DNA from 2 places in the Acidovorax sp. BL-A-41-H1 genome. Region 2 is predicted to be linked to the other one. Evidence: predicted binding sites of a transcription regulator. Region 2 holds the regulator's gene; the other holds the start of a gene.
What was found. Region 2 encodes FliA, which starts transcription of late flagellar genes. Its sites were predicted from a motif close to CTAAAGTTTNNNNNNNNNNNGCCGNTA; they were not measured.
Positions count from the first base shown of each region.

Region 1 (15,026 bases), on a different contig from region 2:
CGAGCGCATCGACTGGTTCTGCGCCCAGGTTCCCGAGGGCATGGAGCCCAGCAACCAGGATGGCGAGGTCGAGCGTTTTGACCTGCTGCCGCTGGAAGGTCTGCGCACGCAGGTGGCCCAGGGCCTGTTCACGCTGGAAGCTGGCCTGGTGATTGCGGGCTACCTGGGGCAGTGAGCCGCTCTGTGGGCAGGCAGCCCAGCCCCTGCAGCGTGGCCTGCACCGCCACATCCAGCGGGGTGTGGGGCTCGCTGCCCAGCACCGCCAGCAGGCGGTCGTTGGCCATGCGCACGGGCTGCTGCCACAGGTAGCGCATTTCGCGCAGCTCGCGCAAGGTCGCCACAAACGGCGATGCCAGCGTGACCAGCCACCACGGAAACGCCTGCACCCGGGGCGCCGCACCGCCGCTGCGCACCACGGCGCGGCAGATGGCATCAGCCATCTGCGTGCCGTCGGCATCCCAGTGCCCGGCCATGTGGAAAGGCGCAAACGCGGGCAGCTCGGCGCGCCGCTCCAGCAGCAGCACCATGGTGCGCGCCACATCGGGCAGGTAAGACCACTGGTGGCCCACGCCGGGGCGGCCGGGCTGCTTGACGCTGGCCACGGGCTGGCCCGGTTGCACCAGGCCCTGGGCAAACCAGCTGTTGCCCACCTGGGGGCCAAAGTAGTCGCCCGCCCGCACGATGATCACGCGGCAGGTGCCCGGGCCCAGCGGGTGGGGCTGGGTGGCCTGCTGGAGGCGGCGCTCCAGCTCTACACGCACGGTGCCCTTGCGGGTGTGGGGCTGTTGCGGTGCATCCTCGCGCAGCACCGGGAAGGCATCGGGCCCATAGTTGTAGACCGTGCCGGGCAGCACCACCGTGGCCCCGGTGGCTGCGGCCGCCGCAATGGTGTTGTCGATCATCGGCAGCACCAGCTCGCCCCAGCGCCGGTAGCCGGGTGGGTTGACCGCGTGCACGATCACGTCGCAGCCTGCGGCAGCGGCCACCACGTCCTCACGCCGCATCGCGTCGCCACGCACCCAGGTCATGCCGTCGCGCTGCTCGCGGGCCTGCGCCACACCCCGGTGCAGCGCATGCACCTCCCACCCCCGGTCGCGCAGCTGGCGCGCCACCTCGCCGCCAATGCCGCCGGTGGCGCCCAGAACCAGAACCTTGTTGCCTTGTGCCATGAAACTGCTCCTTGTGTGGCCGTGGATGTGGCCGTTGCCGTGTTGATGGGTGCCAGTGTGGAGCGCGGCCCGTCAAAAAGAAATTGCTGAAAATAGAGGTGAGGCTATACATTTATGTATGACTCAACCCTCTGCAGAATCGATTGGCTGGGAGCTGTACCGCTCCTACCTGGGGGTGCTCAGCGAAGGTTCGCTGTCGGGCGCCGCCCGGGCTCTGGGCGTGACCCAGCCCACGGTGGGCCGCCACATCGCCGCACTGGAGCACGCCCTGGGGCTCACCCTGTTCACCCGTTCGCAGCAGGGTCTGCTGCCTACCGAGGCCGCGCTGGAGCTGCACCCCTACGCCCAGGCCATGCAGCATTCGGCCGCCGCCCTGGCACGGGCGGCCAGCGGCCATGGCGAGGGCGTGCGCGGCACCGTGCGTGTCACGGCCAGTGAGGTGATTGGCGTCGAGGTGCTGCCCCCGCTGCTGGCCCAGTTGCAGGCCCGGCACCCCGGGCTGACGGTGGAGCTGGCACTGAGCAACCGCGTGCAAGACTTGCTCCACCGCGAGGCCGACATCGCCATCCGCATGACCGAACCCCGCCAGGAGGCGCTCATCGCCCGCCGCGTGGGCGTGGTGGCACTGGGCCTGCACGCCCATGCCAGCTACCTGCAGGCGCAGGGCACACCCACGTCGCTGGCCGACCTGGCGCACCACCGGCTGATCGGTTTTGACCAGGAAACCCCGTTCATCCGCGCCGCCCGCAAGGCGCTGCCCCCGTGGCGCCGCGAAGGTTTTGCCCTGCGCAGCGACAGCGACCTGGCCCAGCTGGCACTGATCCGCGCGGGCGGCGGCATTGGCATATGCCAGGTGGAACTGGCGCGGCGCACGCCGCAGCTGGTGCGGGTGCTGCCACAGCAGTTCAATGCCGCGCTGGACACCTGGGTGGTGATGCACGAAGACCTGCGCAACAGCCCGCGCTGCAGGCATACGTTTGATGCTTTGGTGGCGGGGCTGCTGCAGTACACGGGGCTGGCGGAGGAGGGGGTGGGTGTGGTGGCCTGACAGCTTTTTCTCTGCGGGGCCCACGTACCAAGGCCCCGTATTTCGCGAGATGCGGGGGCCGGGGATACCCGCAGCGCCGCGAAAAGCGCCTCAAGTTCGCTCTGGCCTGGCCGAAACATGGTCAAGCGCTGCCTGTGCCGCGCCACGCAACAAAACGAAAACTCTAGCGAGCGGACCGGGCGGGCAATCGACATGGCTTCAACAATCAATACCAACGTGTCATCGCTGACGGCCCAGCGCAACCTGGGCATGAGCCAGACCTCGCTGAACACCTCCATCCAGCGCCTGTCGTCGGGTCTGCGCATCAACAGTGCCAAGGACGATGCTGCTGGTTTGGCCATTTCCGAGCGTTTCACCAGCCAGATCCGGGGTCTGAACCAGGCGGTGCGCAATGCCAACGACGGTATCTCGCTGGCGCAGACGGCGGAAGGCGCACTCAAGGCTTCTGGCGACATCCTGCAGCGGGTGCGCGAGTTGGCCGTGCAGTCGGCCAATGCGTCCAACAGCGCTGGCGACCGCCAAGCCCTGCAACAGGAAGTGGGCCAGCTGGTGTCCGAACTGGACCGCATTTCGCAAACCACGGAATTCAATGGCTCCAAGCTGCTGGACGGCACGTTCGGGACGCAACAGTTCCAGGTGGGTGCCAATGCCAACCAGACCATCGTGGCGGCCACGGGCAACCTGCGCACCAGTGTGTACGGAAACAATCAAAATCTGGCTGCCAACGGCGCAGGCTTTGGGGCGGTGGGCACGAGTTTGATAAGTGCCAGTGTCAATGGCGTGACATCCGGTGCGGTATCCATCAGCGGCTACTTGGGCACAGGCACACTTTCCGTGGCCTCGCAAGCAACAGCAAAGGCCACGGCCGATCAAATCAATGCGCTCAAGTCCACCACCGGAGTTACCGCTACGGCGCGCACGGAGGTGCGTATGTCAGGTATGGCCGCAGTGGGCTCCTATACCTATTTCATCGAGGGTGACAACGTGGGGTCGCCACGTACGGTCTCATTTACGTTGACGTCGGCCACGGGGACTGACCGATTGTCAGCGGCGGTATCGGCCATCAATGATCAATCGGCCAAAACCGGCATCAATGCAGCCCTTAGTGCGGATGGAACCCAGGTGATTTTGACGAACACCACGGGCAATAACATCACTGTGGGTGAAAGTTCCGCAGACAACGCGGGCAACACCAGCGTGCAGGCCTACAACGCTGCCGGAGTTGCATTTGGTGCAACAGAAACAATGATTACCCCAGGTGTCGATTGGAAGGTGACTACCGGTGGTTACATCACGCTGGACTCGGAAAAATCCTTCGCCATCACCTCGGCCAGCAATCAGCTCACCAGCGCAGGATCCACGCTGCAGACGGTCGCCAATCTGGATGTCACCACGTTCGCCAATGCCACCAACGCGCTCAAGACCGTGGATTCGGCCCTGGCCTTTATCAACAGCGAACGCGCCAAGCTCGGTGCCCTGCAGTCGCGCTTCGAAACCTCGATCAGCAACCTGCAGGTGACGTCGGAAAACCTGTCGGCCTCACGCAGCCGCATCCTCGACGCCGACTTTGCGGCAGAAACGGCCAACCTCTCGCGTTCACAGATCCTGCAGCAGGCCGGAACGGCCATGGTGGCGCAAGCAAACCAGCTGCCGCAGGGTGTGCTGGCTCTGCTGCGTTAGAGCGCTGGCGCGGCCTTGCTGCCCGCCATGTGCGGCGGGTGTTGGCCGCTGTACTGCCTCTCTTCTCTCAGCCCTGGTCCACCATCGTCTTGAGTCGGCTGGGCGCCAGCGCCCCGGCCGATTCGAGGATGGGGTAGGCCACCGAGCACAGCAGCGAGTTGATGCGCTTGAGTTCGCTGATCAGGTCGATGTGCAGCGAACTGGTCTCGATGCTGGGCACCGTGTTGTCCGACAGGCGCGCCAGATGGGTGGCCGAGTACGCATGCTCCAGGTCGCGGAATCGTGCTTTTTCCTCCAGCAGCTTTTGCGCATCGCGTACGCTGCCGTTCAAGAACACGCTCATCGCCAGCCGCAAGTTGTCGATCAGGCGCGCGTGCAGCTCGTTGATCTCTTCCATGCCCGCCTCGGAAAACTGGCGGCCCTTCTTGATCTTCTTGTCCTCGATGTCGATCAGCACCCGCTCGATGATGTCGCCGATCTGCTCCATATTGATCGTGAAGCTGATGATGTCGGCCCAGCGTCGGCCCTCGCGCTCGTCCAGGGCTTCGCGCGAGATCTTGGTCATGTAGTACTTGATGGCTGAGTACAGCCCGTCCACCTCGTCGTCGAGCTTGCGCAGGTCTTCGGCCAGTTGCAGGTCGTCGGTCTGGATCACCTTCTGCAGACCGAGCAGCATGGACTCGACCACATCCGCCTGGTGCAGCGCTTCGCGCGCTGCGCAGGAGATGGCCAGCGAGGGCGTGGCCAGGGCCGAAGGGTCCAGGTGCTGGGGCCGGGTGCCAGCGGCGGCCTGGGTTTTTTCGGTGGGCAGCAGCCGCTGCACAGTGCGTGCCACGGTGCCAGTGAGGCCAATGCAGACAATGCCCACGACCACGTTGAACGCCAGGTGGAACAGCACCACCAGTGCGGCGGTTTCCGGCACATAGGGTCGCACATGCTGCAGCCACAGTCCGGTCAGCGGCGTCATGATGATGACGCCAATGATTTTGAAGAACAGGTTGCCCAGCGGCACCTGGCGCGTCTGCACATTGGCCTTCATGGTGGTCAGCACGGCCAGCACGCCGCTGCCCAGGTTGGCGCCCAGTACCAGGCCTAGGGCCACGTCGGCGGGAATACCGCCCGAGCCCGCCAGAGCCGCCGTGAGCAGCACCGTGGCCAGGCTCGAATAGGCCACGATGGCCAGCACTGCACCGGTGAAAATCTCCAGCAGCAGGTCGCTGGTGAGGGCCCCCAGCAGCGTGCGCACGGTGGGCGACTGGGTGAGCACGGTGGTGGATTCGGTGATGAGCCGCAGCGCGAGCAGCATCAGCCCCAGGCCGATGAGCACGCGGCCCACGCGGCCCACGGCCGTGTCCTTGCGCGAGATGAACAGCACCACGCCCACAAAGATGAACAGCGGTGAGAGCCACGACAGGTCCATCGAGAACACCACCGCCATCACGCTGGTGCCCACGTCGGCCCCCAGCATCACGGCCAGCGCGGCAGGCAGGCCCACCAGGCCCTGGCCCACAAAAGACGACACGATGAGTGCGGTGGCCGTGCTGGACTGCACCACGGCCGTCACGCCGATGCCTGACAAGACCGCCGTGAACCGGCTGCTGACGCTGTGCGCAATGAGCTGCCGCAGGTTGGCGCCGAAGACCCGCAGAATGCCGGTGCGCACCAGGTGGGTGCCCCAGATCAGCAGCGCCACGGCTGCCAGGAGATTGAGGAGATGCTTCATGAAAACCCGTTGTTTCTTCTTCTTGTGACCTGCGCAGACTTCTGCCCGGCTCCCTCGGAGCCGGTGCTGCGTTCATGACTCCATTGTGCGGCGCGTAGACGCGGTTGCGGTGCCCCGTTGGCCCGTGCGGCTGTCGGTCCCCACGCAACATGCAAGAACTGCACACGCTGGTTTGTCACAAAACTGACATATAAGCATACTCCTGATTCCATAGCGTCGGCGCAGATGTCCATGCTGGGACAGGGGGGCGTTGTATTGGCACGCCCGCAGTGCAGTGGCGCAAAACAAGAGCAGAAACAAGACGGCCCGCGTGCTGCGGGCCGTGGTGTGTGTGCCGGGTTGGGGGCCCGGCGTCAGCGCTCGCGCCGCATCCGCAGCAACTCGTCCAGAATCAGGCAGACCGCGCCCACGCTGATGGCCATGTCCGCCAGATTGAAGGCCGGGAAATGCCCGCCGTGGAAGATGCCGGAGAGGAAGTCCCAGTGGAAGTCCAGGAAATCCACCACGTAGCCGTGCATCAGGCGGTCCACCACGTTGCCCACCGCGCCGCCCAGGATGCTGGCGAGCGAGAAGCAGAACAGCTTTTGCCCGGGGTGCGCGCGCAGCTGCCACACGATGAAGACCGTGGCCACTGCGCCGATGCCTGTGAACAGCCAGCGCTGCCAGCCCCCGGCATTGGCCAGAAACGAGAACGCCGCGCCCGTGTTGTGCGCCCGCACGATGTTGAAGAAGCCGGTGATGACCGTGGAGTCGCCCAGCTGGTAGTGGTTCAGGATCAGTGTCTTGGTGATCTGGTCGGCCACCATCAGGAACGCGGCCCACGCCAGCCAGACCCAGATGCGCGGGCCGTTGCGTGCGGTGGTGCTCGCCATCACGCGTGGGCCCGGCTCTCGCCGCTGCCGAACAGGTTGCTGGTGCAGCGGCCGCAGATGGTGGGATGCGCGGCATCGCTGCCCACGTCACTACGGTAGTGCCAGCAGCGCTCGCATTTGGCGTCAGAACTGGGGTTCACGCGGATCTGTAGCTCGCTTCCAGCTATTAATTCGATAGCGGATGTGATGAATACAAACTTCAGGTCGTCGCCCAGGCTGGCCAGCAGCGCGTGGTCTTCGGGAGCTGCCGTCAGCGAAACGGTGGCCTGCAGGGATGAGCCCACCTTGCCATCGGCGCGCAGGGTTTCGATCTCCTTGTTCACCGCATCGCGGATCTCGCGGATGCGCGACCACTTGGCCAGCAGGCCTTCGTCGGCACCGGCACCCACGCCTGCCACGTTGCCGTAGGTCTCCAGGAAGATGGAGTCGGAATTGCCGAACACCTTCCAGGCCTCTTCTGCCGTGAACGACAGAAACGGTGCCATCCAGCGCAGCATGGCGTGCGTGATGTTGTAGAGCGCGGTCTGCGCGCTGCGGCGGGCCAGGCTCTTGGGCGTCGTGGTGTAGAGGCGGTCCTTGAGCACGTCCAGGTAGAAGCCGCCCAGGTCTTCCGAGCAGTACAGCTGCAGCTTGGCGACCACAGGGTGGAACTCATACACCTTGTAGTGCGCCAGCACTTCGGCCTGGAACTCGGACGCGCGGGTGAGCGCGTAGCGGTCGATCTCCAGCATCTGGTCAAACGGCACGGCATCCTTGGCCGGGTCGAAGTCGCTCACGTTGGCCAGCAGGAAGCGCAGCGTGTTGCGGATGCGGCGGTAGGCGTCCACCACGCGCGCCAGGATCTTCTCATCGCCCGCGATGTCGCCCGAGTAGTCGCTGGCGGCCACCCACAGGCGGATGATTTCGGCGCCCAGCTTCTTGTTGATCTCCTGCGGGTCGATGCCGTTGCCCAGCGACTTGCTCATCTTGCGGCCCTGGCTGTCCACAGTGAAGCCGTGGGTCAGCAGGCCGCGATACGGCGCGCGGCCTTCCAGCGCCGAGGCCAGCAGCAGCGAGCTGTGGAACCAGCCGCGGTGCTGGTCATGGCCTTCGAGGTACAGGTCGGCCTCGGGGCCGGTGTCGTGGTGCACCTCGGGGTGCGTGCCGCGCAGCACATGGCTGAAGGTCGAGCCGGAGTCGAACCACACTTCGAGGATGTCGGTGCTCTTGGTGTAGTGGGGCGCGTCAGCCGCACCCAGGATTTCTTCGGTCGTCACGCGGCTCCAGGCCTCGATACCGCCCTTTTCGACGATGTCTGCGGCCTGGTCCATGATTTCCATGGTCCGCGGGTGCAGTTCGCCCGAATCCTTGTGCAGGAAGAACGGGATGGGCACGCCCCAGCTGCGCTGGCGCGAGATGCACCAGTCCGGCCGTCCGGCAATCATGTCGTGCAGGCGGGCCTTGCCGTTCTCGGGGTAGAAGCTGGTGTGCTCGATCGCATCGAGCGCGATCTGGCGCAGCGTCTTGGCGGGCTTCATGCCAGGCTTTGTGAACACGCCTTCGCCTTCGTCCATGCGAATGAACCACTGCGCGGCGGCGCGGTAGATCACCGGCGTCTTGTGGCGCCAGCAGTGCGGGTAGCTGTGTGTGATGTCCTTGGTGGTCATCAGGCGGCCCGCGTTGCGCAGGGCCTCGATGATGACGGGTACAGCCTTCCAGATGTGCTGGCCGCCAAACAGCGGGAAGTCGGCCGCATAGGTGCCGTTGCCCTGCACGGGGTTCAGGATCTCATCCAGCGCCATGCCGTGTGCGCGGCAGGAGTTGAAGTCTTCCAGGCCGTAGGCGGGCGAGGAGTGCACGATACCCGTGCCGTCATCGGCCGTGGCGTAGTCGGCCAGGTACACGGGCGACAGACGGCGGTAGCCAAAGCTTCCGTCTTCGCTGGCCACGTCGTACAGCGGGTGCTCAAATTCCAGCCCGCCCAGGTTCTTGCCCAAGGTGGTGGCCAGCACGCTGCCGGTGAGGCCGTAGCGCTCCAGGCACGAGGCCACCAGCGGCTCGGCCACGAGCAGGATGCGCTCGCCTGCGTCCACCAGCGCATAGCTGATCTCGGGGTTCAGGTTCAGCGCCTGGTTGGCAGGGATGGTCCAGGCGGTGGTGGTCCAGATGACCACAAACGCGTCCTTGGCCAGTGCGGGCAGCCCGAAGGCGGCGGCGAGCTTGGCTGGCTCATGCGATTTGAAGGCCACGTCCAGCGTGGTGCTCTTCTTGTCCTGGTACTCGATCTCGAACTCGGCCAGCGACGAGCCGCAGTCAAAGCACCAGTACACGGGCTTGAGGCCCCGGTACACAAAGCCGCGTTCCATCACGCGCTTGAAGGCGCGGATCTCGCCCGCCTCGTTGGCGGGGTTCATGGTCTTGTAGGGGTTGTCCCATTCGCCCAGAACGCCCAGGCGCTTGAAGTCCACCATCTGCTGCGCGATCTGCTCGGTGGCGAACGCGCGGCTCTTGGCCTGCATGTCGTCGCGGCTCAGGTTACGGCCGTGTTTCTTCTCGATGGCGTTCTCGATCGGCAGGCCGTGGCAGTCCCAGCCCGGCACGTACAGCGCGTCAAAGCCTTCGAGTTGGCGCGCCTTGGTGATCATGTCCTTGAGGATCTTGTTGACCGCATGGCCCATGTGGATCTGTCCGTTGGCATAGGGCGGGCCGTCATGCAGGATGAACTTGGGGGCTCCCCGGCGGGCGTCGCGCAGGCGCTTGTAGATGCCTTTGTCTTCCCAGTCCTTGACCCAGCCCGGCTCGCGCTTGGGCAGGTCGCCGCGCATGGGGAAGGGGGTATCGGGCAGGTTCAGGGTGCTGCGGTAATCCGTGGAGGGAGTGCTGGCGTTGTCGTCGGACATGAGGGAGCCTTAAAAACGGGGCATTCCGGGGCAGGGCCCGGAGCAAGAACGGGGTTGGAGCGCTAAAAATGACGGGCCCGTCAGGCGGGCGCTGCGAGAAGCAGCTCCCTCAAATTCGGTCGCGGGTGGTCTGGCGCCGGGTTTCGGTGTGGTTGGGTGCCTGGGCCGAGGCAAAGTAGGCACGCGCGTCGGCGCAGTCTTTGGCGATGCCCTTCGTCAGGGCGTCCAGACCGTCGTACTTCAGCTCGTCGTGCAGTTTGTGTAGCAGTTCCACGCGCACGATTTTACCGTACGCCCCCTCGGGCCCCAGATCGGCGGGCCACTGCAGGCAATGGGTTTCCAGCAGCACACGGCCGCCATTGACGTCGTTCGGGTCCAGCGAGGGGCGCACGCCCAGGTTGGCCACCCCCGGCAAAGGCTCGGCCGAGAGGCCATGCACAAGCACCGCAAAGATGCCGCTGGCGGCGGGTTTCCAGTGCGCGAACCGCAGGTTCAGGGTGCGAAAACCGTTGCCCGCACCGGCGGACGTGGCGCCCAGCTCGCGGCCCAGCTTGCGGCCATGCACCACATGGCCGCTGATGGTGTAGGGCCGCCCCAGCAGGCGGGCTGCTGCTTCCATGTCGCCTGCGGCCAGGGCCTGGCGCACGGCGGAACTCGATACCCGCAACCCATGCACCTCGTAGCTGTTCATGCGCGCTACGTCGAAGCCCTTGGCTTGCCCGGCGGCATCCAGCATGGCGTAGTCGCCCGCGCGCTGGCGGCCAAAGCGGAAATCGTCGCCCACCAGCACATAGCGGGCGCCCAGGCCGCGCACCAGTACCTCGTCGATGAAAGCGTCGGGCGATTGGGCGGCCAGCCGGGCGTCAAAAGGCAGCACCACGGTCTGCTGCACACCGCAGCGTGCCAGCTCGGTCAGCTTGTCGCGCAGCGTGCCCACGCGCGCGGGGGCGAGTTCCGGCTTGCTGTGAACCCCGGCAAAGTAGTCCCTCGGGTGCGGCTCGAACGTCAGCACGCAGCTTTCTACGCCCCGGTGCGCGGCCTCGCTGTTGAGCAGGGCCAGCATGGCCTGGTGGCCCCGGTGCACGCCATCGAAATTGCCGATGGTCAGCGCACAGGCATTGGCAATGCCAGGGTGGTGGAAGCCGCGAAAGATCTTCATCGGTTTGTTATCTTTTTGATAGCACCATGCGCAGGTCCATCAAGCGCAGGACGCCAATTTGTCATGAAAACGGAGTATATTGTGACCCACGGCTGGCCTCGCGCAGGGCTGCCCGCGAGACATCTGCGTTCAGAATCCTTTAGGACTTGCGCAAACCGGGATGCAACAACCGCCTTCTCCTTGGGGCGAACCGCTTGCCAGAGTCCTGTTTTGCGTAAGTCATGTCCTTGTGTACTTTGTGTTCCAGGAGGCGTGTTTTGAAGGTCTTGAAGCTGTCAGCCCAAGGGCTGCCCCAATCGTGGATTTCGCTTGAACAGGCGGTGATTCATTACGCCGCCGGGGAGGTGCGCTGGGAATCCGGCGGCCAGATCGCCCGGTTCCGGGGTGGGCACAACGCCATCACGGGTGAACAATCGGTGATTGCCATCAACAGCATCATCGGCACCAAGGGCGTGCCCAGCATCAACCCGTTCGATCTCAAGCCTAGCCTCACCAACAGCAAGCTCTTCGCTCGCGACCGCAATGTGTGCGCCTACTGCGGCGGCCACTTCCACGAGGAACACCTCACGCGCGAACACATCGTGCCCTTTGCCCGCAACGGGCAGGACCACTGGATGAACGTGGTGACGGCCTGCCGTCCCTGCAACCATCGCAAGGGCCCGCGCACACCCGAGCAGGCGCACATGCCGCTGCTGTACACGCCCTACGTGCCCAGCCTGTGGGAGGACTTCATCCTGCGCAACCGCCGCATCCTGGCGGATCAGATGGATTTTCTGATGGCGCATGTACCCAAGTCGTCACGCCTGCTGGCCTGACGCCCTGACACCCGGCTGGGCGCGGGGTGGTCAGGGATTTTTGAAGCGTGAAGGCCTCAGGCGGCCTTGCAGGCGGTCACTACGAACCCGTTCACGGGTTGGTGGTTTTCCTCGCGCAGTTCGGTGTCACGCACTTCCACCGAAGCAAAGCCTGCGGCTTTGCACAGGGCCTCGATGTGGCTGCGTTTGTGGGCGTAGCGGCCAGAGGGCTGTAGCACCAGGTCGGCGCCTTGCTCGGGTGCAGTCTCGAATGAAAAGACCATCATGCCGCCCGGCACCAGCACACGCAGAGCATTGGGAATTGCCTCGGTCACGTCACCGGCGTAGATGAACACGTCGAGCGCCGCGATCACCTGGTAGAGGCCATCGGGTGTCTCGCGCAGGGCATCGTGCAGGTTCACGGTGTGGAAACGGTCGTACACGTTGTGGCGCGCCGCCTGCTCGATCATCTTCATTGACGGGTCCACGCCCACCAGTGCGCCGTCCAGGCGGCCCAGGCACACACCCAGCAGGCCGGTGCCGCAACCCAGATCCAGCACATTGATTTTCTTTTCTGGGTGGCGCGCCAGGATCTGGTCACCCACCTGCTTGGGCAACTGGTACTTGAGGCCCCGCACCATGTGCAGGTCGTAGAACTCCGCCATGTTGTCAAACATCGGGCGTGTCAGCTCAGCAGGTTGCTGCCTGGGTGTTTCGCCGCGCGCGAGCTGTGCGTAGTACTGATAGACCACGTCGTCCGGCGCCAGATTCAGCAGGGCTGCGGTGTCTTGTTCTGCTTCGGCGGGCTTGCCGGCAGCAATGCAGGCCTGCACACGTCCAATCAGGGCCTGGGAATCCTGAGGGCTCTCTGCGACGAGTGCGCTCCACACTGCCAGGGACTCCGCGTGCTGACCCTGGCCGCTCAGGTCGGCGGCCAGCAGGCGCCGAAGCATCACGTCGCCGGGTACCAGTTCCAGGCCTCGACGAAGGTGGCGGATCGCCATTTCGGTATGGCCTGCACGGTGGGCAATGTCCACCACGCCGGCCAGAACCTGCAGGTTCTGCGGTTCGATCAGTGCAACCTTTTCAGCGGTTTCTACCGCCTCCTTGAACTGGTTCTGGCGGGCGAGCAACAGCGCCAGTTCCAGCAGGCCAGGGCCCCAGTCCGGGGCCAGCGACACCGACTTGCGCAGGGCTTCAAGCGCGCCCTTCACATTGCCAGCCTTTTCTGCCAACAGGCCACCCAGCATGAAAACGCGCGCGTCTTGCGGCCATTGGGCGTTGGCCTTGTTGAGCGTCTGAGCCGCATTCTTGAGGTCGCCCTGGGCAATTTGTTCGCGGGCCTTGGTCAGATATTGGAGATTGGGGTCGGTCGCTGTGGCGCTCATGGGGTGCTGGATGGTTGCAAACGGGCCGCTGTGCGGTCTGCCAGGCTCTGCGAGCCCGTATCGATAAGGAATGGATGCTGAATTATCCAGGATTCCTGCCGCAGGCCCTTGGGGGTAGGCAACGGCTGCGCGGCGCCTCAGCCCTGGCCGATGCGCTGGGCTTGCAGGGACAGCGTGAAACAGGTGCCTTCTCCCACTGTGGATTCGACGGTGATGTCGCCACCATGCAGGCGCGCCACCCTGCGCGCCACCCAAAGTCCCAGGCCAAACCCTCTGCTTTGGTCGGTGCGGTCACCCCGTTCAAACCGTTCAAAGATCCGGTTCATGACATCGAGTGACATGCCGGAGCCTTCATCCGCCACCGAAATTTCCAGAAGCCCTGATTCCCCTCTGCGTGCCGCGATGAAAATCTCCCCCGCTGCGGCGTACTTCACGGCGTTGTCCACCAGGTTGGACAGCGCGATGTGTACCAGCGTTGCATCGCACACCCACTCCTCGGGTGCGGCGTCGGTGAACAACTGCAAGTGGTGGCGTGGAGACCAGTGCACCAACTGTGCCGCGTGCTGCAGCAGATCGCTCACTCTGGTGGGCGACGCCTGTAGCGAGAATCCCGCGCTATCCAATCTTTCATTGATCAGGCAACTGTCTACCAATGATGTGAGGCGCCTGCAGGCCCTGCGGATCTGTGCTGCACGGTCAGTTTGGGATGGAAGATCGGGCGAAGGAAAGGCCTGTTGTTCCGCTGCTGCGCTATCTATAACGGCCAGAGGGGTTCTGAACTCATGGCTGATCATGTGAAAGAACTGCTTTTGCTCATCCCGCAGAGTTCGTTCGTTCTCCAGGGCCTGGCCCAACGCAGTTTGTGCCTCCGTGAGCTGAGCGGTGCGCTGCTCGATGCGCTCCTCCAGAGAATGCTCGGACAGGGCTAGCCGCTCGATAGCCCGGTCCTTGGCCAGTTGCGCCTGTCGGTACCGTGCCACCATGCCGACAAAAACAGCGATGGCGAGCAAACTGGTGAAGGCGATGGCTTCCAGTTGCCAGAGCGAGGTTGCATCTATCCTCAATGGGACCAGTCCTGTCATGAGGATGGCGATGGGGACCCCGCCCAAGCCGTGCAGGCCATAGGCAGCGAGCAGCAGCGCATGCGCAGCGATGCGATCTCGCCGTCGCAATGTCAGCAAGCACAGGACCACGCCCGCCACGTCGGCGGCGAGCAGGGAGACCAGGTTGACCCACGCCACGGCCGGGTAAAACCCCAGCGGCACGCTCAAGGTACCGAGCAAGTTCAGTGCGATCAGGAATGTGAGGAGCCTGTCTGTCCTGCGGTAGCGGGTTCCGCGCGTCAGCTGTTCTTTGATCTGCCAAGCCAGCATGGCGGGCAGCAGAAATGCCCCTATGCCCACGGCGTGGCTGGCCCACACCGTGAATTCGTCCGGCGACCAGAGGCTCCCGTAGCCGCGCACATTGAAGATGTGGATGGTGCTGACGGTTCCCAGCACAGCCAGCGAGAACAGCGCGCGCGTGCGGAAGATGGCAGTCGCCGCCCAAATACAGACGAGCAAGATCGCCATGGCACCAAAGTACAACCCCATGCCGCGCTCGGATCGGGCAAGTTCTACCGCTAGCGCCTCTGTGGTGAGCACCTCCGCCTGGAACTGTATGGCGCTGGTGGTCTGGATTCGAACCAAGGCCGTTTGGCCGGGTACCAGGCGAAAGAGGTGTTGCCGGATGCCGACTTTTTGGTTCGGCGGAACCAAGTCGCCGCTGGTTTGCTCCAGCCACTCCCCGTTCACACCCTTCTGGTAGAGGGTCACGAAGTCGAGATAAGTGGGTTGGGCGAGTAGCCAGAGGCCTTCCTGGCCGGGGCCCAGGGTGGGGGCAGGCACCTCAAACCGAAGCCATACGGTATGGCCCAGATACCCTGCGTTCAAGGGGGTGCTCAGCCGGGATGTCATGGCACTCGTCTCGGTGGCAGCCACGGCATCGGGCCCGAGATGACCGAGTGGGTCATCCAGTCTGTCCATGGGAATGTCCCAGCCTAGCTGGGCGGTGGCGAACAGCGTGGAGGACCGGGCTGTTGCAGGCCACAAGGCGATCACCACAAGCAGGCAGACCCACAGCGCAGCCAGCCAGCAGCACGCCGTATGAGATTGGATTGGAGGTGGGTTGGCTGTGAGTTTTCGTGAGTTGTTGTGCATGGCTGGCTCGTCGATGCGCTGACACAATGGTACGTAGCCAAATGTTTCGGACCCACCATCTATTCCTGTCATGTCTGCAGAACCGATCATCGCAGTCGTAGAGGACGACGAAGACA
Region 1 covers NZ_JBPVJQ010000012.1:2,619-17,644, forward strand. Annotated here, with positions in the region: gene ACTPOI_RS24500 (NUDIX hydrolase) at 1-175, shown strand, start outside; gene ACTPOI_RS24505 (NAD(P)H-binding protein) at 129-1,169, opposite strand; gene ACTPOI_RS24510 (LysR family transcriptional regulator) at 1,288-2,217, shown strand; gene ACTPOI_RS24515 (flagellin N-terminal helical domain-containing protein) at 2,410-3,897, shown strand; gene ACTPOI_RS24520 (Na/Pi cotransporter family protein) at 3,965-5,620, opposite strand; gene lspA (signal peptidase II) at 5,974-6,492, opposite strand; gene ileS (isoleucine--tRNA ligase) at 6,492-9,371, opposite strand; gene ACTPOI_RS24535 (bifunctional riboflavin kinase/FAD synthetase) at 9,481-10,530, opposite strand; gene ACTPOI_RS24540 (HNH endonuclease) at 10,788-11,345, shown strand; gene ACTPOI_RS24545 (tetratricopeptide repeat protein) at 11,402-12,712, opposite strand; gene ACTPOI_RS24550 (ATP-binding protein) at 12,850-14,910, opposite strand; gene ACTPOI_RS24555 (response regulator transcription factor) at 14,981-15,026, shown strand, end outside.
Region 1: a site for FliA is predicted at 2,307-2,333, ahead of ACTPOI_RS24515 (flagellin N-terminal helical domain-containing protein). Genes of this name have one in related genera too.

Region 2 (15,026 bases):
ACGTTGGCGATGTTGTGGCCCGCCGTCTGCAAGGCCACCTGGTTGGCCAGCAGCGCGCGGGAGCCGACGTTGAGCAGACTCATGGCTTACCCCACATTTCTGTTTTACGCAGCGCGGCCAGCTCCCACGGCGCGTGGCACTGGCATGGCCCATGCCAGTGCCCCCGCGCAAGGGCCGCCCCGCCGCGCTGGGGGCGTTCCCCTCCCGCGAAGCGAGAGAGGGGGAAGGCGCGAAGCGACGCAGGGGGTGTTCGCATGGTCAAGCCTGCGCCCGCTGCACCCGCAGCGCACTGTTGATGGCGCCGCTGAGCTTGCGCGCGTATTCGGGGTCGGTGGCATAGCCGGCCTTTTGTAGCTCGCTGGCGAACGCCACAGCCGAGCCGGTGCGGGCAGTGGCTTGGGCCTTTTCGTAGCGCGGGCTTTCGGTGATGAGCTTGGCGTAGTCGCGGAAGGAGTCTTCGTAAGAGTCGTACGCGCGGAACCTGGCGACCACTTTCTGCGCCTTGCCGTTGATGTATTCGGTGGTCGTCACCTCAGCCACCTTACCGGTCCAGCCCTTGGTGGCCTTGATGCCAAACAGGTTGAACGAGGTTGAGCCGTCCTTGTTGCGGATCTCGCTCTTGCCCCAGCCGGTCTCGTGCCCGGCCTGGCCGAGCATGAAGGCGGCGGGGATGCCGCTTTCGGCAGCCACGCGCTCTGCGGTGCCGCTCAGGTGCTGCACAAAGCCGTCGCGGCCCTTGGGCACGGGCTGTGTGGATTCGGCTGCCGCTGCCGTGGCCGGTGCCGACTGGGCCCGAAACGATTGCGACTGCAGGCTCAGCGTGGAGGGCACCGAGAAATTGGCGTCGGTACCGCCCATCTGGCGCGACAGCTGGCGCGCGATGGCCTCCGACAATCCGCCCGGCTTGCCCGACATCGTGACAGACAGCTGCTGGTCGAGCATGTCCTGGCCGAGATCGCCCTGGGCTCCGTCCATCAGGCCCGATTTCATGGTGGCCTCGCGCATGCTCTTGATCAGCTCTCGCATGAACAGCGACTCGAACTGTTTGGCGGCTTCGCGTGTCACCTGCGCGCTGTTGGCCGTGCCCGCGTCGAACTTCAGGGCGTTGAGCGAGCGGATGTCCACCGCCAGCGCATTGGAGGCGCTGGCCGTGCTGGTCAGGGTGCTGGACGAAGACGGCAGGGTGAGCGACATCAGATCACCTCCAGTTCGGCATTGAGGGCGCCCGCGGCCTTGATGGCCTGCAGGATGGCCAGCAGGTCGCCCGGCGTGGCACCCAGCGAGTTCAGCGCACGCACCACGTCTGCCAACTGGGGCGAGGGCGGCATCTGGATGATGTTGCCCGGCTCCTGGTTGATGGTGATGTCGCTTTGCTGGGTGACGACGGTCTGGCCCTGCGACAGCGGGTTGGGCTGGCTGATGACCGGCCGGGAGCTGATGGTGATCGACAGGTTGCCGTGTGCAATGGCGCAGGGGCCCAGCGTGACGGCCTGGTTGAGCACCACCGAGCCGGTGCGTGCGTTGATGACCACCTTGGCGGCTGGCGCCGAGGATTCGAGCGGGATCTCTTCCAGGTCGGCAATGAAGCCCACGCGTGCGCCGGGCTCCATCGGGGCGCGTACCTGCACGGTACGGCCGTCAAGCGCGGTAGCCAGGCCATTGCCCAGCTTGGCATTGATGGCCTGCGCCACGCGGCGGGCAGTCTGGAAATCGGAGGCGTTCAGTCCCAGCGTGATCGAGTCGCCATCATTGAGCGGCGTGGGTACGGCACGCTCGACCTGGGCGCCCTGCGGGATGCGGCCGGCGCTCAGATGGTTGATCTGGACCTTGCTGCCGCCCGCCGATGCGCCTGCACCGCCCACCACCATGTTGCCCTGTGCCAGCGCGTAGATCTCGCCATCTGCGCCGCGCAGTGGCGTGGCAATCAGCGTACCGCCCTTGAGCGACTTGGCATTGCCCATGGACGACACGTTCACGTCGATCATCTGGCCCGGCTGGGCAAATGCGGGCAGTTGCGCGGTCACGATGACGGCCGCCACGTTCTTGAGCTGAAACTGCCCGGCGGCGCCGGGCGGCAGGCTGATGCCCATCTGCTGCAGGTAGTTGGCCATGGCCTGCGAGGTGTAAGGCATCTGCGTGGTCTGGTCGCCCGTGCCATCCAGCCCCACCACCAGGCCATAGCCCGACAGCTGGTTGCTGCGCACGCCCTGTACTGCCGCCACTTCCTTGATTCGCACCGCATGGGACGGCATCGCGATACCGGCCGCAACCAGGGCCAGAAGCAGCCACAGCGCGCGGGCACCGCGCGGCAGGAGGGAGTGGGACGAGGCTTTCATGGCATCCATTGTGGGCGGCCATGCCGGGAACTAAAACCCGAAAAGAAGCGGGTTCACCGGCTTATTGGATGCGTCTGCGGCGGGCGGAAAACCGGAGGTACGCGCGTGCGTCGCCGGGCAGGGCTCCCGGGGGCGTTGCAGCGCTGTTTTTGAGCCAAAGTGGCTGCTAGTCCAAGTATTATTTTCCTCTATAGCTATCAATTTGATAGCTATTGGGCGTTGGGGGAAGCCCAGGCCAGGGCTCGCCGTGGGCAGCGCCCGAACAGGCCCTAGAACGGCGTGACCGTGTTGAAGAAGCGGCCCAGCCAGCCCATGGCCTGCGCCTCGTTCTGCGCGCCGCGGCCGCGGGACTCCACCCGCACGTTGGCGACCTGGGTGGAGTTGATGATGCTGTTGGGTTGCAGCGAGCGCGGGTCCACGATGCCCGAAAAGCGCAGCACGTCCACGTTCTGGTTCACGCCGATCTGTTTTTCACCTGCCACGACCAGGTGGCCGTTGGGCAGCACATCGACCACCAGCGTGGTGATGGACCCCTGGAAGGTGTTGGCGCTTTCGGTGCCGCCCTTGCCCGCGAAGGTATTCTCAGATTCGGCGCCCAGCCCGAGCTTGCCGGTCAGGCTGGCCTTGGCAAAGGGCAGGGCAGTGACCTTGCCGGAGACATTGGATGAGCGGTCCACCGTGGACGATGACTTCTGGCTGGCCGTGACGTTCTCCACGATCTGGATCGTGACCGTATCGCCCACCAGGCGAGCCCGGCGGTCTTCAAACGCGGGCCGGTAGCTGGCGGTGTGGAACAGCCCGCCTGTGACCGGCGGCGCCATGCGGGGCGCGGTCGACAGCGGCGGTGGCAGCGTGGGCAGGATGTCTACCGGCGGTGGTGGCGACAGGCTGGCGCAGCCTGCGCAGAGCGCGACCACGCCAGCAGCACTGGCCGCTGCGCGCACGAGGCGAAGGGGATGGGTCATGGCGGACGTCCTGGGTGAAATGGGGCTGCGATGCGCGGGCTGAAGGCCTGGGCGGCGGCGTTACAGCTGGGCCAGCTTGGCCAGCATCTGGTCCGAGGTCTGGATGGCCTTGGAATTCATCTCGTAGGCGCGCTGGGCCTGGATCATGGTCACCAGCTCTTCCACCACGTTCACGTTGGAGGCTTCCAGGAAGCCCTGGCGGATGAAGCCCAGGCCGTTGGTACCCGGCGTGCCCTGCTGGGGCTGGCCCGACGCGGCCGATTCCTTGAACAGGTTCTGGCCCACGGGCTCCAGCCCGGCCGGGTTGATGAAGCTGGACATGGCAATGTTGCCCAGCGGCTGCGGCTGCGTGTTGCCCGGCACGATCGCCGAGACCGCGCCTTCGGTGCTGATGCTGATGCTGGTGGCGTTGGGCGGCACGGTGATGCCGTTGGCTACGGGCAGGCCGCTGGAGTTGACCAGCCGCCCCTGCGAGTCCACCTGGAACGAGCCGTCGCGGGTGTAGCCCACGGTGCCATCGGGCATGGTCAGCTGGAAGAAACCGTTGCCATTGATGGCCACGTCCAGGCTGTTCTTGGACTCCTGCAGGCTGCCCTGCATGAAGTTGCGGCTGGTGGCCACCGTGCGCACGCCCAGGCCCAGGTGCAGGCCGGTGGGCAGCTGGTTCTGCTCGTCGTTGTTGGCGCCCACCTGACGCTGGTTCTGGTAGATCAGGTCTTCAAACACGGCGTTGTTGCGCTTGAAGCCCGTGGTCGACACGTTGGCCAGGTTGTGCGAGATGACGTCCAGGTTGGTCTGCTGGGCAGACATGCCGGTCTTGGCGATCCAGAGGGAATTGATCATGGTGGTGGCTCCTTCAAGCAGGCCTGGGGCTAGCCGTTGATGCTCAGCAGCTGGCTGGCGTTCTTGTCATTGGTCTCGGCGGTCTGCAGCAGCTTCATCTGCTGCTCGAACTGACGTGAGGCGGCAATCATTCCGACCATGCACTCCACCGGGTTCACGTTGGAACCCTCGACAGCGCCTGCCAGCAGTCGTGCATTGGCGTCGTTGGGAATCGGGTCGCCTGAGACGGTGCGAAACAGGCCGTCGTCGCCGCGCTTGAGCCGGTCTTCCGCCGTGGGTGTGGCCAGTTTGAGGCGGCCGATGGCCTGCGCGGGCTGACCGGCGGCCTTGGCGGTCACGGTGCCGTCACTGCCCAGGGTGATCTCTGCACCGGGCGGCACGTCAATCGGCGCGCCGCCGTCAGACAGCACCGGCAGGCCGCCGGGTGTGAGCAGCTGACCTTGCGCAGACACCTCGAAGATGCCAGCGCGGGTGTAGGCCTCGGTGCCGTCCAGGCCCTGCACGGCAAACCATGCACTTCCCATCGCCATGGCGTCGAGGTTGCGGCCCGTGCGCTGTACCGGACCGGACGTGTTGACGTGGCCCGAGGTGGCTTCGAGCGCAAAAACGCGGGTTTTGGAGCCATCGCCCTGCAACGGCACCGAGCGGAACGTGGACATCTCGGCCCGGAAGCCGTTGGTGGACACGTTGGCCAGGTTGTTCGACAGCACGGCCTGGCGGTGTGCAGCCGCGTTGGCGCCCGTCATCGAGGTGTAGATGATGCGGTCCATCGTGCTGTTTCCTTTCAGTAACCTGCTAAGTCGCTTGTCGAGCGCAGCGCCCGCAACTGGCGCACACCAGGCGCGGGCAGCCGCGCAAGGGCCGCCCCGCCGCGCTGGCTGCGTCTCCCTCCCGTAGCGCGTAGCGCGCAGAGAGAGGGGGAAGGCGCGAAGCGACTCAGGGGGTGTTTCATCTCAAGTTCACCAGGGTGGACATCACCTGGTCCTGTGTCTTGATGGTTTGTGCGTTGGCCTGGTAGGCGCGCTGGGCCGTCATCATGTTCACCAGTTCGGCCGTGAGGTCGACGTTGGAGTCTTCCAGGGCACCGGAGCGCAGCGAACCGAAGTTGCCGTCGGTGGCGGTGCCGGCAACAGGTTGGCCCGACTCGAACGTGGCCACCCAGTTGTTGCCGCCCACGTCGGCCAGGCCCTGCGTGTTGCGAAAGCTCGACAGCGCCAGCTGGCCTTCGGCCCGCGTCACGCCGTTGGAGTAACGGGTCATGATCATCCCGTTGTTCTCGATGTTGATACCCGTCAGGTCGCCCGCGGTGTAGCCGTCCTGGCTGAGGTTGGACACGGCAAACTTGGTGCCGAACTGCGTGACCTTGTCGAGGTTCACCGAGACATCGAACGCCGGCAGGTTGTTGGGGTTCGGTGGCGTGGGGTTGACGTTGAGCGTCAGCGCAAAGCCGGTGGCGGGCGGCGTCGCCACAGGGCCGGTGATGGCGCCGTTGTTGTCAAACACGATCTGCCCGATGGCCGTGGCCACCACGGGCGGTGTGGCTGTGGGGTCGTCCAGGGCGTCGTACACGTCCCAGGTGTTGTCGGTCGCGGTCTTCTGGAAGTACAGGCTGACGGGCTTGGCAACCCCTTGGCTGTCATACACGTTGATGGATGTGCCATAGGTGGCGCGCGGCGTGGCCGGTATGGGGGGTGTGGCAGCCGGGTCGCCGGCTGCATCGGTGGCCCGCGCATCCAGGTTGAAGGCGGCGGTGATGCTGGTGGTCTGCTTGGCCGGGATGGGCTCCGAGGTGGGGAACACCATGGGGATGGGGTCCGTGCCCGTGCGCAGGCCGGTGGTCGGGTCTACCGGGTAGCCCATGACCTTGGCGTTGTCGTTGGTGACCATGTTGCCCACCTTGTCCAGCTTGAAGTTGCCGGCGCGGGTGTAGGCGGGTGTTCCGTCGGGCAGGGTCAGCGTGAAGAAGCCGTTGCCGTTGATGGCCACGTCCAGGCTGTTGCCCGTGATGGACAGGTTGCCCTGCGTGAACTGCTGTGCCACGTTGGCGACCTCCACGCCAATGCCACCATTCTTGCCACCGGCCGAGCCGATGGCCGAGGCGACCATCTCGGCGAATTCCGCACGCGAGGCCTTGAAGCCCACGGTGTTGGAGTTGGCGATGTTGTGGCCGATCACGTCCAGGTTCTTGCTGGATGCGTTCAGGCCGGAGAGGCCTTGCTGGAAGCTCATGTTGTTCTCCTCGGAGGTGCGGGCGTTGGCTGCGTAAGGTGGTGCGGGGTGCCGGTCAGACGATGGCCTTGACCTTGTCGTAGGTGATGGTTCCGCCGGTGGCCAGGTCCAGCGTGAGCTGACCGTTGGCCGCACCGGTGGCCACCACCTTGGATTGCGTGAGCGGTGTGGACGCCACGGCCACGTTTCCATTGGTCGCGGTGACCTTGAAACGCAGGTCGGACGTGCTGCCCTTGTATTTGCTGGCGTCCCAGTCAAACTGGTGGCGGCCTGCAGCCTTGGCATCCAGGTTGACCGTGCCCACCAGCTGCCCGCCGGGCGTCAGGATCTCGACCTTCACGTCGCCGGCAGCGCCGGCCAGGTCAAACATGCCGTGGCCCACGCCATCGGTGACCGGAAGCCGGTCGCCCTCGGTGATCACCGAGCGGCCGATCATCGAGGCACCCTGCATCACCTGCAGTGCGCCGAACTGCTCGGCAATGCCCAGCATGGTGAAGTTCAGCTGCTGGATGCCCGTGACGGTGTTGATCTGCGCCATTTGCGATGTCATCTGCGCGTTGTCGAGCGGATTCATCGGGTCCTGGTTGTTCAGCTGTGCCACGAGCAGTTTCAGAAACCGGTCCTGCGCGGCATCGGCGTTGTTGGCCGAATCGGCCTTGGTGGTCTGTGCGGTGGCGGTGGCCGCCGTGTTGGTCACGCTGTTGATCATGTGAAGCCTTCCGGGGTTACTGGCCCATCTGCAGGGTCTTGAGCAAAAGCGTCTTGGCCGTGTTCATGACCTCGACGTTGTTCTGGTAGGAGCGCGATGCCGAGATCATGTTGACCATCTCCTCGACCGCATTCACGTTGGAGTGGTTGACATACCCCTCTGCATCGGCCGAGGGATGGCTGGGGTCGTGCACCCGGCGGCCGGGCGCATTGCTCTCGCTGATGTTCGTCACGCGCACGCCCGTGGCACTCTCGGCGCCCATGGGCTCGGCCTGGAAGACCAGCTGGCGTGCCTTGTAGGCCTTGCCGTCCGGCCCCGCCACGGCATCCACGTTGGCCAGGTTGCTGGCCACCACGTTGAGGCGCTGCGACTGCGCGCTGATCGCGCTGCCGGAGACGTTGAAGATGGAGAACATGGACATGGTGGAATCTCGCTTTCTGGGCCGTGCGTCTGGTGGTCAGGTCACTGGCCCTGGATGGCGCTGAGCATGGTCTTGGCGTTGCCGTTGATGAAGCGCAGCGTGGCTTCATAGCGGACCGAGTTGTCCACGAAATTGGCACGCTCGCGGTCCAGGTCGACGGTGTTGTTGTCGAGCGCTGGTTGCGACTGCACGGCATAGGCCAGTCTGGCCCTTGCATCACCGGCTACGGAGACGGTGGAGACGGGTATGTGGCGCGGATCGGTGGCGCCCTGCGTGGAGGCCGAGCCGGCCGTGGCCAGCCGCGTGACGCCAGGGGCTGACGTGGACGAGGTCGCTTCGCTCAGGGCTTCGCTGAACTTGAAGTCCCGGGCCACATAGCCGGGGGTGTCGGCATTGGCAATGTTGCTGGCGATGATGCGCTGGCGCTCGGCACGCAGTATCAGTGCGTTGCCGTGGAAGTCCAGCCGGTTTGTCATCTTGTCAAGCATTTGTGCCTCACACCTGGGTTGCGTTGCCCTGGCTCCGGGCGGAGTCTGGGCGTGCGTCGATTATGAAAACCGGCCCGTTTTTCTAAAGCCCGAAGTGCACGGAAATCGGCGCGCAGTTCGCCGGTTCGGATCGGCGGTTTCTGCCTAGAGTGCTGGGTGTGAAAAGGTCGCGCGTGGAGGGTTTCCGGCGTGCGGCCGACCTACCCGCCAGGAGAGCCGCATGCCATCCACGATGTTGACCACCAGCCCCTTCAGTGCCGTTCGGAAAACGTGGCGCTCCCTGCGCTGGGCCCGGGCCGTGGCAGCTGTGGCTGCCTGCTGTGTCGCCGGCAGTGCGTTCGCTCAGTCCGTGGCCGATCCGGCGAGTGAGCTGGCGCCCATCACGCAGCGCTGGCTCAGCGATGCACTGACCCGCGCCCCCGCATCCGGCACCCCGCTGCGCATGGAAGTGGTGGTGGGCGAACTGGACCCGCGCCTGCGCCTTGCGCCGTGCGCGCGGGTGGAGCCCTATTTGCCGCCGGGCTCCAAGTTGTGGGGTCGAACCCGACTGGGGCTGCGCTGTGTGCAGGGTGCCACCAACTGGAATGTGTTCCTCCCGGTGACCGTCAAGGCTTTCGGGCCTGCGTGGGTGCTGGTGGGCAATGTGGCCCCGGGCGCGCCCCTGGCGGCCAGTGACGCAATGGAGTCCGAAGTGGACTGGGCCGCCGAGACAGCACCCGTGGTGGCCAGCCCCGACCAGTGGGTCGGGCAGGTGGCTTCGCGACAGCTGGTCGCGGGGCAGGCGCTTCGGCAGTCCATGCTCCGCGCGCCGCATCTCTTTCGGGCAGGGGCCCAGGTCAAGGTGGTCGCCCGTGGGCCTGGCTATGCTGTGTCCGCCGCCGGTCAGGCGCTGACGGCGGCAGGTGCGGGCGAGACTGTGCGCGTCAGAATGGACAATGGTCGTATTGTTTCAGGATTGGTGTCGGAATCGGGAACAATCGAGGTATCCCTTTGATGACGTAGGGGGCATAAATCGCTAAAGTCCTCGGCAAACGGGTCGAAAACATTGCTACTGAGACCGCGCGTTGTACGGACTCCTGGAGAGAGCGATGAAAATAGGTCAAACACCGGAACTTCCGGGCGCAGGAGCGCAGTCAGGGCTTGCGCGGCAAGCGAAGGCACCAGCGACTGCTGCCGAGGGCGCCGTCAAGGACGCTGCAGCTGCGCCTGCCGCCGGTGTGCCTGTCACGGTGTCGACCGCGGTACGGGCCCTGGACCCGGCCCAGCGCTCTGCCGGGGTGTTCGATTCGGGCAAGGTCAAGGCGGTACGCGAGGCAATCGACAACGGTACCTTCTCGGTGGACGCCGATGCCATTGCCGACAAACTGCTGTCCAACGCACAGGAAATCATCTCCCGCTCGCGCGGTTGAAGCGCTTCTTTCCCTGAACTTGGCTTTACGGCGCATCCAACGCACAATGCGCCATGTCCCTGGAAGAGTCCATCTCCGCTGTAGAACAGCTTCTTGATAAGGTTTCTGCGGCTTTGCTCGCGGCAGACCCGCAGGCCGTACAGGTCCACAGCACCGCTTTGCGCGATGCCGCCGGAGCCCTCGCCCAATCGGTCGAGCAAGCCTCCGGCAGGGGGCAGCCACCCCTACCCCTACCCCTGAAAAACCGGATCGATGCCATTGCCAGGCAACTGGCAGTGCAGCGCGAAGCCATTGCGCGCCTGGCGGTTGTGACCGACCGTCAGGTCGCAGGCCTGGTTCCGCAGGCTGACCCGGCATCGACCACTTACGGAAACGGGCTGGGGTCGCGTACAGCGCAACCGGGCGTGGCCCGTATCTACCGGTCAGCGGGCTGACCAGCGCGGCGGCTCCCTCGTTTCGATATCGTTTTTGCTGGGGTCGACCGACGCGCCTGTTGCGAAGGCAGCGTTGTCCATTTGTAGCGGTGGGCGCCAACCGGAGGGCTGCATTGAATGCACACGGAGTGCGTGCAAGACGCCTCACCAGAAGCTCGGGGGCAACCTTCTGCGCCGCGGCCTCCACCAGTCTTCACCGAAAGCTACGACAGGCCCGCCATTGGCCTGACTGTTATCGGGAAAGTTAGTGAGCGCGCATCTTGGCCCGCAGGCGTGCAATGGACTGGCTGTGCAGCTGGCAGACGCGTGACTCTGTCACCCCAAGCACCGCGGCGATTTCCTTGAGGTTCATGTCATGCTCGTAGTACATGCCCATGATGTGCTGCTCTCGCTCGGGCAGGCTCTTGATGGCGTTGGCCAGCGAGGTTTTCAGGCGCTGGTCCCGCAGCATTTCCACCGGGTCGGCGGCGGCATCGGCAACGTGGCGGTCCAGAAAGCCGTCATCGTCTTCATGGCCGTGCGTCATGTCTTCCAGGTACACGAGCTGCGTGCCGCGCACTTTGCTCAGCAGGCTCTGGTACTCGGCCAGCGTCATGCCCATCTCGGCGGCGATCTCGGACTCCAGCGGGCTGCGCCCCATCTTCTGCTCAAGCCGGTTGACCGCGTGCTCAATGTCTTTCTGGCTCTTGCGCGAGCTGCGCGACATCCAGTCGCCCTCGCGCAGCTCGTCGAGCATGGCGCCGCGGATGCGCTGTGTGGCAAAGGTCTCGAACTGGACGCCCTGGGCGACCTCGTAGCGTGAAAGTGCCTCGGCCAGACCCATCATCCCTACCTGAATGAGATCGTCCAGCTCCACGTTCGGGGGCAGCTTGGCAATCATGTGGTGCGCGATCCTTCGTACCAGCGGGACGTGCTGGCGAATCATCGCATCACGGTCTAGCTGGCCTTTGGCGGTGTACATCGGATCAGTGGCTCCGGGCGAGGTGCGCAGACATTCCTGCCTGGTTGGAAGGACGCAGCGCAACAAACGGCTCGTCTTGGATGGTGCCCGCATTCTCCAGCAGTTGCAAGGCCAGCCGCTGGAGATCCTGCGGGTTTTGCGTCGCGATGGTAGTGGTGCGCACCGGGCCGCCAAGGTGGCGCCGTGCGCAGTCCTGCAATGTGGTGAGCGCACCTTTGGCCGCCCGGCGCTCTGCAGCCGTATTGCTGCGCAACAGTGCGGCAACCATGCAGGAAAGACCGGTGTGGACCGCGATCTGCTTGAGGCATTTGTAGCTGCCCAGCACGCCCGCCGACCCCTCGCCCATGATGACCAGCGGCACCGTTGCGGTGTGCGTGAGCAGCGATGCCAGCGTGCCGGCCGGGGCGTGCACCACCAGCAGGCCGTATCGCCTGAAAATGGGCAGCAGGTCAGACAGCGGGGCGAGTCCTGCGCCAATCGACTGTCGGGCCAGCACTGTAAGACCCTGGGTAGCCGGGACCACCGCCAGAGACGACGCGGCCACGCCGCCGCCCATGGCAGCGGATTCGCGCAAGGGTCCGTCACGCAGAAGATGGATGAGGCCCGGGCTGTCGTCGGTCTCTTGCGCGGTACCGTCCAGCACGACCACGGGGTAGCCCAGGCGCTGCAGGCTCGCGCAGACTTGCCACAGCGCTTCCAGGCCATTGGCGGGGTTGCCGTCGCTCGCCACCGCCACCAGCCGCAGCTCGGCCTGGGGCATGAAGCTCTGCAGGCCAGCCGCCTGGTGAAGGCCTATGTCAAGCATCGACCAGTCCCCGCTCGTTCAGGTTGTCCGGCGAGTGCGAGAAAAAGAAGTTGAGGTCAGTGGCCTTCGGGTCAAAGGCGGACTTGACCGGTGCCTTCATCGACGTGGAGACAAGCTTGGCGGCATCTGCGCGCTCCCAGTCTTCGGGCACGCGCTGGCCGTTGGTCACGCCGCGCAGCACCATCTGGTGGCGGATGAGGGCGTCGATGGCTGGGCCGAGCTTCACGGCTTCGTCCACCTTGGACAGGATGGCCTGTTGCGAGCCGTCGGTCTTGAAGGCGCCCAGCACGTCGTCCAGGGTGTCGCCGTGGCAGCTGGCGTTCAGCACCAGCAGGCGATTGACCTCAGGCAGGTCCAGCACATCCAGCATGTCACGCTTGCGCGGATCGCGCGGGGCGATGCCGGTGGTGTCGATGAGGACCATCTTCTTGCCGCTGAGCAGGCCCAGCAGGTCCTGCAGTGCGGCACGGTCGTGCGCCAGGTGGGCAACCACGCCGAGCATGCGGCCGTAGCTGCGCAGCTGTTCATGGGCGCCTACGCGGTAGGTGTCGAGCGTGATGAGGCCAACGCTGCCGGGGCCGTGGATGCGCGCGCACATGGCGGCCAGCTTGGCGGTGGTGGTGGTCTTGCCCACGCCGGTCGATCCCACCAGGGCAAAGATGCCACCCTGTTCGTACAGGGGCGGGTCGGCCTGGTCGGTCTTGAGGTTGCGCTCCAGCACTTCCATCAGCCATCGCACCGATTCGGCCGCCGACAATTCCTCGGGCATGCGCTCGAGCACGGCGCGTGCCAGCGACGGCGAATACCCGGCGCGAATCATTTTGAGCATGAGGTTCGACTGGATCGGGTTCTGGCGTGCCTGACCGAGCCACGCCATCGTGTTGAACCGGTCCTCGATCATTTCCTTCATGGCGTGCAGTTCGCTCATCAGGCTTTGCTGGTTGGCGACCGACTGCAGCGAACTGGCTGCGGGCTCGGCGCGGCGCCGTGCGGGCTGCTCGGGTGGCAGGTCCATGGGGATGGTACGCAGCGGGTTGTGCCGCACTACGGCCGGTGCCGGCATGCGCTGCTCGCGCTCGGGTTCCTGGTCGCGGCTGCGCTCGGACAGCGGCGATGTGTCTGCCGGGCCGTTCAGGGCTTCATGCCGGCGGCGCAGCATGCGTTCACGCACATAGTCCTGGAAGGACAGGGTGCTCATCGCCAGCTGTTCGGTGTCTTCTTCCACCGGGCTGCGGTTCGCATGTGATGCGGCAGCGCTCTGGCTGGCGCGCGGCGCGGCACTGCGGGGTGCCGAAGGCGCCAGCAGCGGCGGCGTGGCGGATGCCGAGCCAGCTGCGTTGTCCAGCGCCGACAGGGTGTCTTCCGCGGTGGCCACGACCTCGACGCCGTTGGCCGTGGGGCGGTTGGACAGAATGAGCGTGCCTTCGCCAAAGGCCATGCGCGCCTTGGCCAATGCCTCGCGGGAGGTCGGGGCGGTAAAGCGTTTGATGTTCATGCTGATGCACCTTTAAGGATCGGCCCAATGCGGATGGTGTGGGTCTCGGGGATCTCGCTGTGGGCGAGCACCTGGAGCCGGGGCGCCACGCGGCGCACGAGTCGGGAAATGGCGTTGCGGATCTGGTCGGGCACCAGCAGGCAGGCGGGCAGGCCCATCTCTTCCTGCTTGAGGGCCACCTCGGCCGCTTTCTGGGTGAGGATGTCGGCCACGCCGGGGTCGAGCGCCGGGCCAGCTGCGTTGCCCAGGGCCTGTACCAAGAGGCGCTCCAGGCCAGGCTCGATGGCGATGACGTTGAGTTCGCGGGTCGGCCCGTAGATCTGCTGCACGATGGCGGGCGACAGGGCTATGCGCACGCGGCGGGCCAGCTCGACCGGGTCGGAGATGCCGCCAGCGTGCTCGGCCAGCGTTTCGATGATGGTGCGGATATCGCGGATGTGCACAGACTCTTCCAGCAGCAGCTGGAGGACCTTCTGGAACGTTGCGATGGAAACCATTTTGGGTACGACTTCTTCGATGAGCTTGGGAGCCAGCTTGGCCACGTGCTCCACCAGTTGCTGGGTCTCGGTGCGACTGAGGAGCTTGGCTGCCTGCACTTGCATCAAGTGTGACAAATGGGTGGCCATCACGGTTTCGGAATCAACGACCGTAAAACCTGCCATTTGTGCGGCTTCCTTCTGGCGTTCGTCGATCCAGTGGGCGGGCAGACCGAAAGCGGGGTCGGTGGTGGGCGTGCCGATCAGGGGCGTGGTGATCCCGCCGGGGTTGATCGCCAGGAACATGCCGGGGAAAGCCTCACCTTCACCCACCACCACGCCACGCAGCGTGATGCGGTAGCCGCTGGGCTTGAGTTCCAGGTTGTCACGCACATGCACGGCAGGGGGCAGGAAGCCGACCTCTTGCGCGAACTTGCGGCGCACGCCTTTGATGCGGGTGAGCAGGTCGCCCTGGCGGCTCTTGTCCACCAGGCTGATCAGGCGGTAACCCAGCTCCAGACCCAGGAGGTCCACAGGCTGCAGGTCGTCCCAGGTGGCTTCGCCGTCACCCACCGGGGCGGGCGGCGCTTCTGCCTCGGGCTGCACCTGCTGGCGGCCATGCATCACCCACGCACCGTAGCCCAGCAGGCCGCCCATGGTCAGAAACACCATGTGGGGCATGCCGGGAATCACCCCAAGCAGGATCAGGATGGCGGCCGTGACGCCCAGGACCTTCGGCGACATGAACAGCTGGTCCACGATCTGGCGCCCCATGTCGTGGTCCTTGCCCACGCGCGAGATCACCATCGCCGCCGCCACCGAGATCAGCAGCCCAGGGATCTGCGCGACCAGCGCGTCGCCGATGGCCAGCACGATGTATGTGTCGGCGGCTTTGCCGGCCGACAGGTTGTGCTGCAGCATGCCGATGGCAAAGCCGCCCACGATGTTGATGAAAAGAATCAGGATGCCGGCAATGGCATCGCCGCGCACGAACTTCGATGCGCCGTCCATCGAACCGAAAAAGTTGGCCTCTTCTGCCACTTCGGCACGCCTGCGCTTGGCTTCCTTCTCGTCGATGAGGCCGGCATTCAGGTCGGCGTCCACTGCCATCTGCTTGCCGGGCATGGCGTCCAGCGTGAAGCGTGCCGATACCTCCGCAATGCGCTCTGCGCCTTTGGTGATCACCACGAAGTTGATGACCACCAGGATGGCGAAAACGATCAGGCCCACCGCAAAATTGCCCCCGATCAGGAAGTGACCGAAAGCCTCGATCACGGCGCCCGCAGCGCCCGGGCCTGTATGGCCTTCCAGCAGCACCACCCGGGTGGACGCCACGTTCAGCGACAGGCGCATCAGCGTGGTGAGCAGCAGCACGGTGGGAAACGCGGCAAAGTCCAGCGGCCGCAGCATGTAAGCCGCCACCATCATCACCATCAACGCGACAGCGATGTTGAG
Region 2 covers NZ_JBPVJQ010000004.1:384,911-399,936, forward strand. Annotated here, with positions in the region: gene flgK (flagellar hook-associated protein FlgK) at 1-83, opposite strand, end outside; gene flgJ (flagellar assembly peptidoglycan hydrolase FlgJ) at 259-1,194, opposite strand; gene ACTPOI_RS10845 (flagellar basal body P-ring protein FlgI) at 1,194-2,345, opposite strand; gene ACTPOI_RS10850 (flagellar basal body L-ring protein FlgH) at 2,606-3,301, opposite strand; gene flgG (flagellar basal-body rod protein FlgG) at 3,362-4,144, opposite strand; gene flgF (flagellar basal-body rod protein FlgF) at 4,174-4,914, opposite strand; gene flgE (flagellar hook protein FlgE) at 5,093-6,373, opposite strand; gene ACTPOI_RS10870 (flagellar hook assembly protein FlgD) at 6,429-7,082, opposite strand; gene flgC (flagellar basal body rod protein FlgC) at 7,099-7,503, opposite strand; gene flgB (flagellar basal body rod protein FlgB) at 7,545-7,991, opposite strand; gene flgA (flagellar basal body P-ring formation chaperone FlgA) at 8,212-8,985, shown strand; gene flgM (flagellar biosynthesis anti-sigma factor FlgM) at 9,080-9,400, shown strand; gene ACTPOI_RS10895 (hypothetical protein) at 9,454-9,834, shown strand; gene ACTPOI_RS10900 (RNA polymerase sigma factor FliA) at 10,079-10,795, opposite strand; gene ACTPOI_RS10905 (hypothetical protein) at 10,800-11,600, opposite strand; gene flhF (flagellar biosynthesis protein FlhF) at 11,593-13,095, opposite strand; gene flhA (flagellar biosynthesis protein FlhA) at 13,092-15,026, opposite strand, start outside.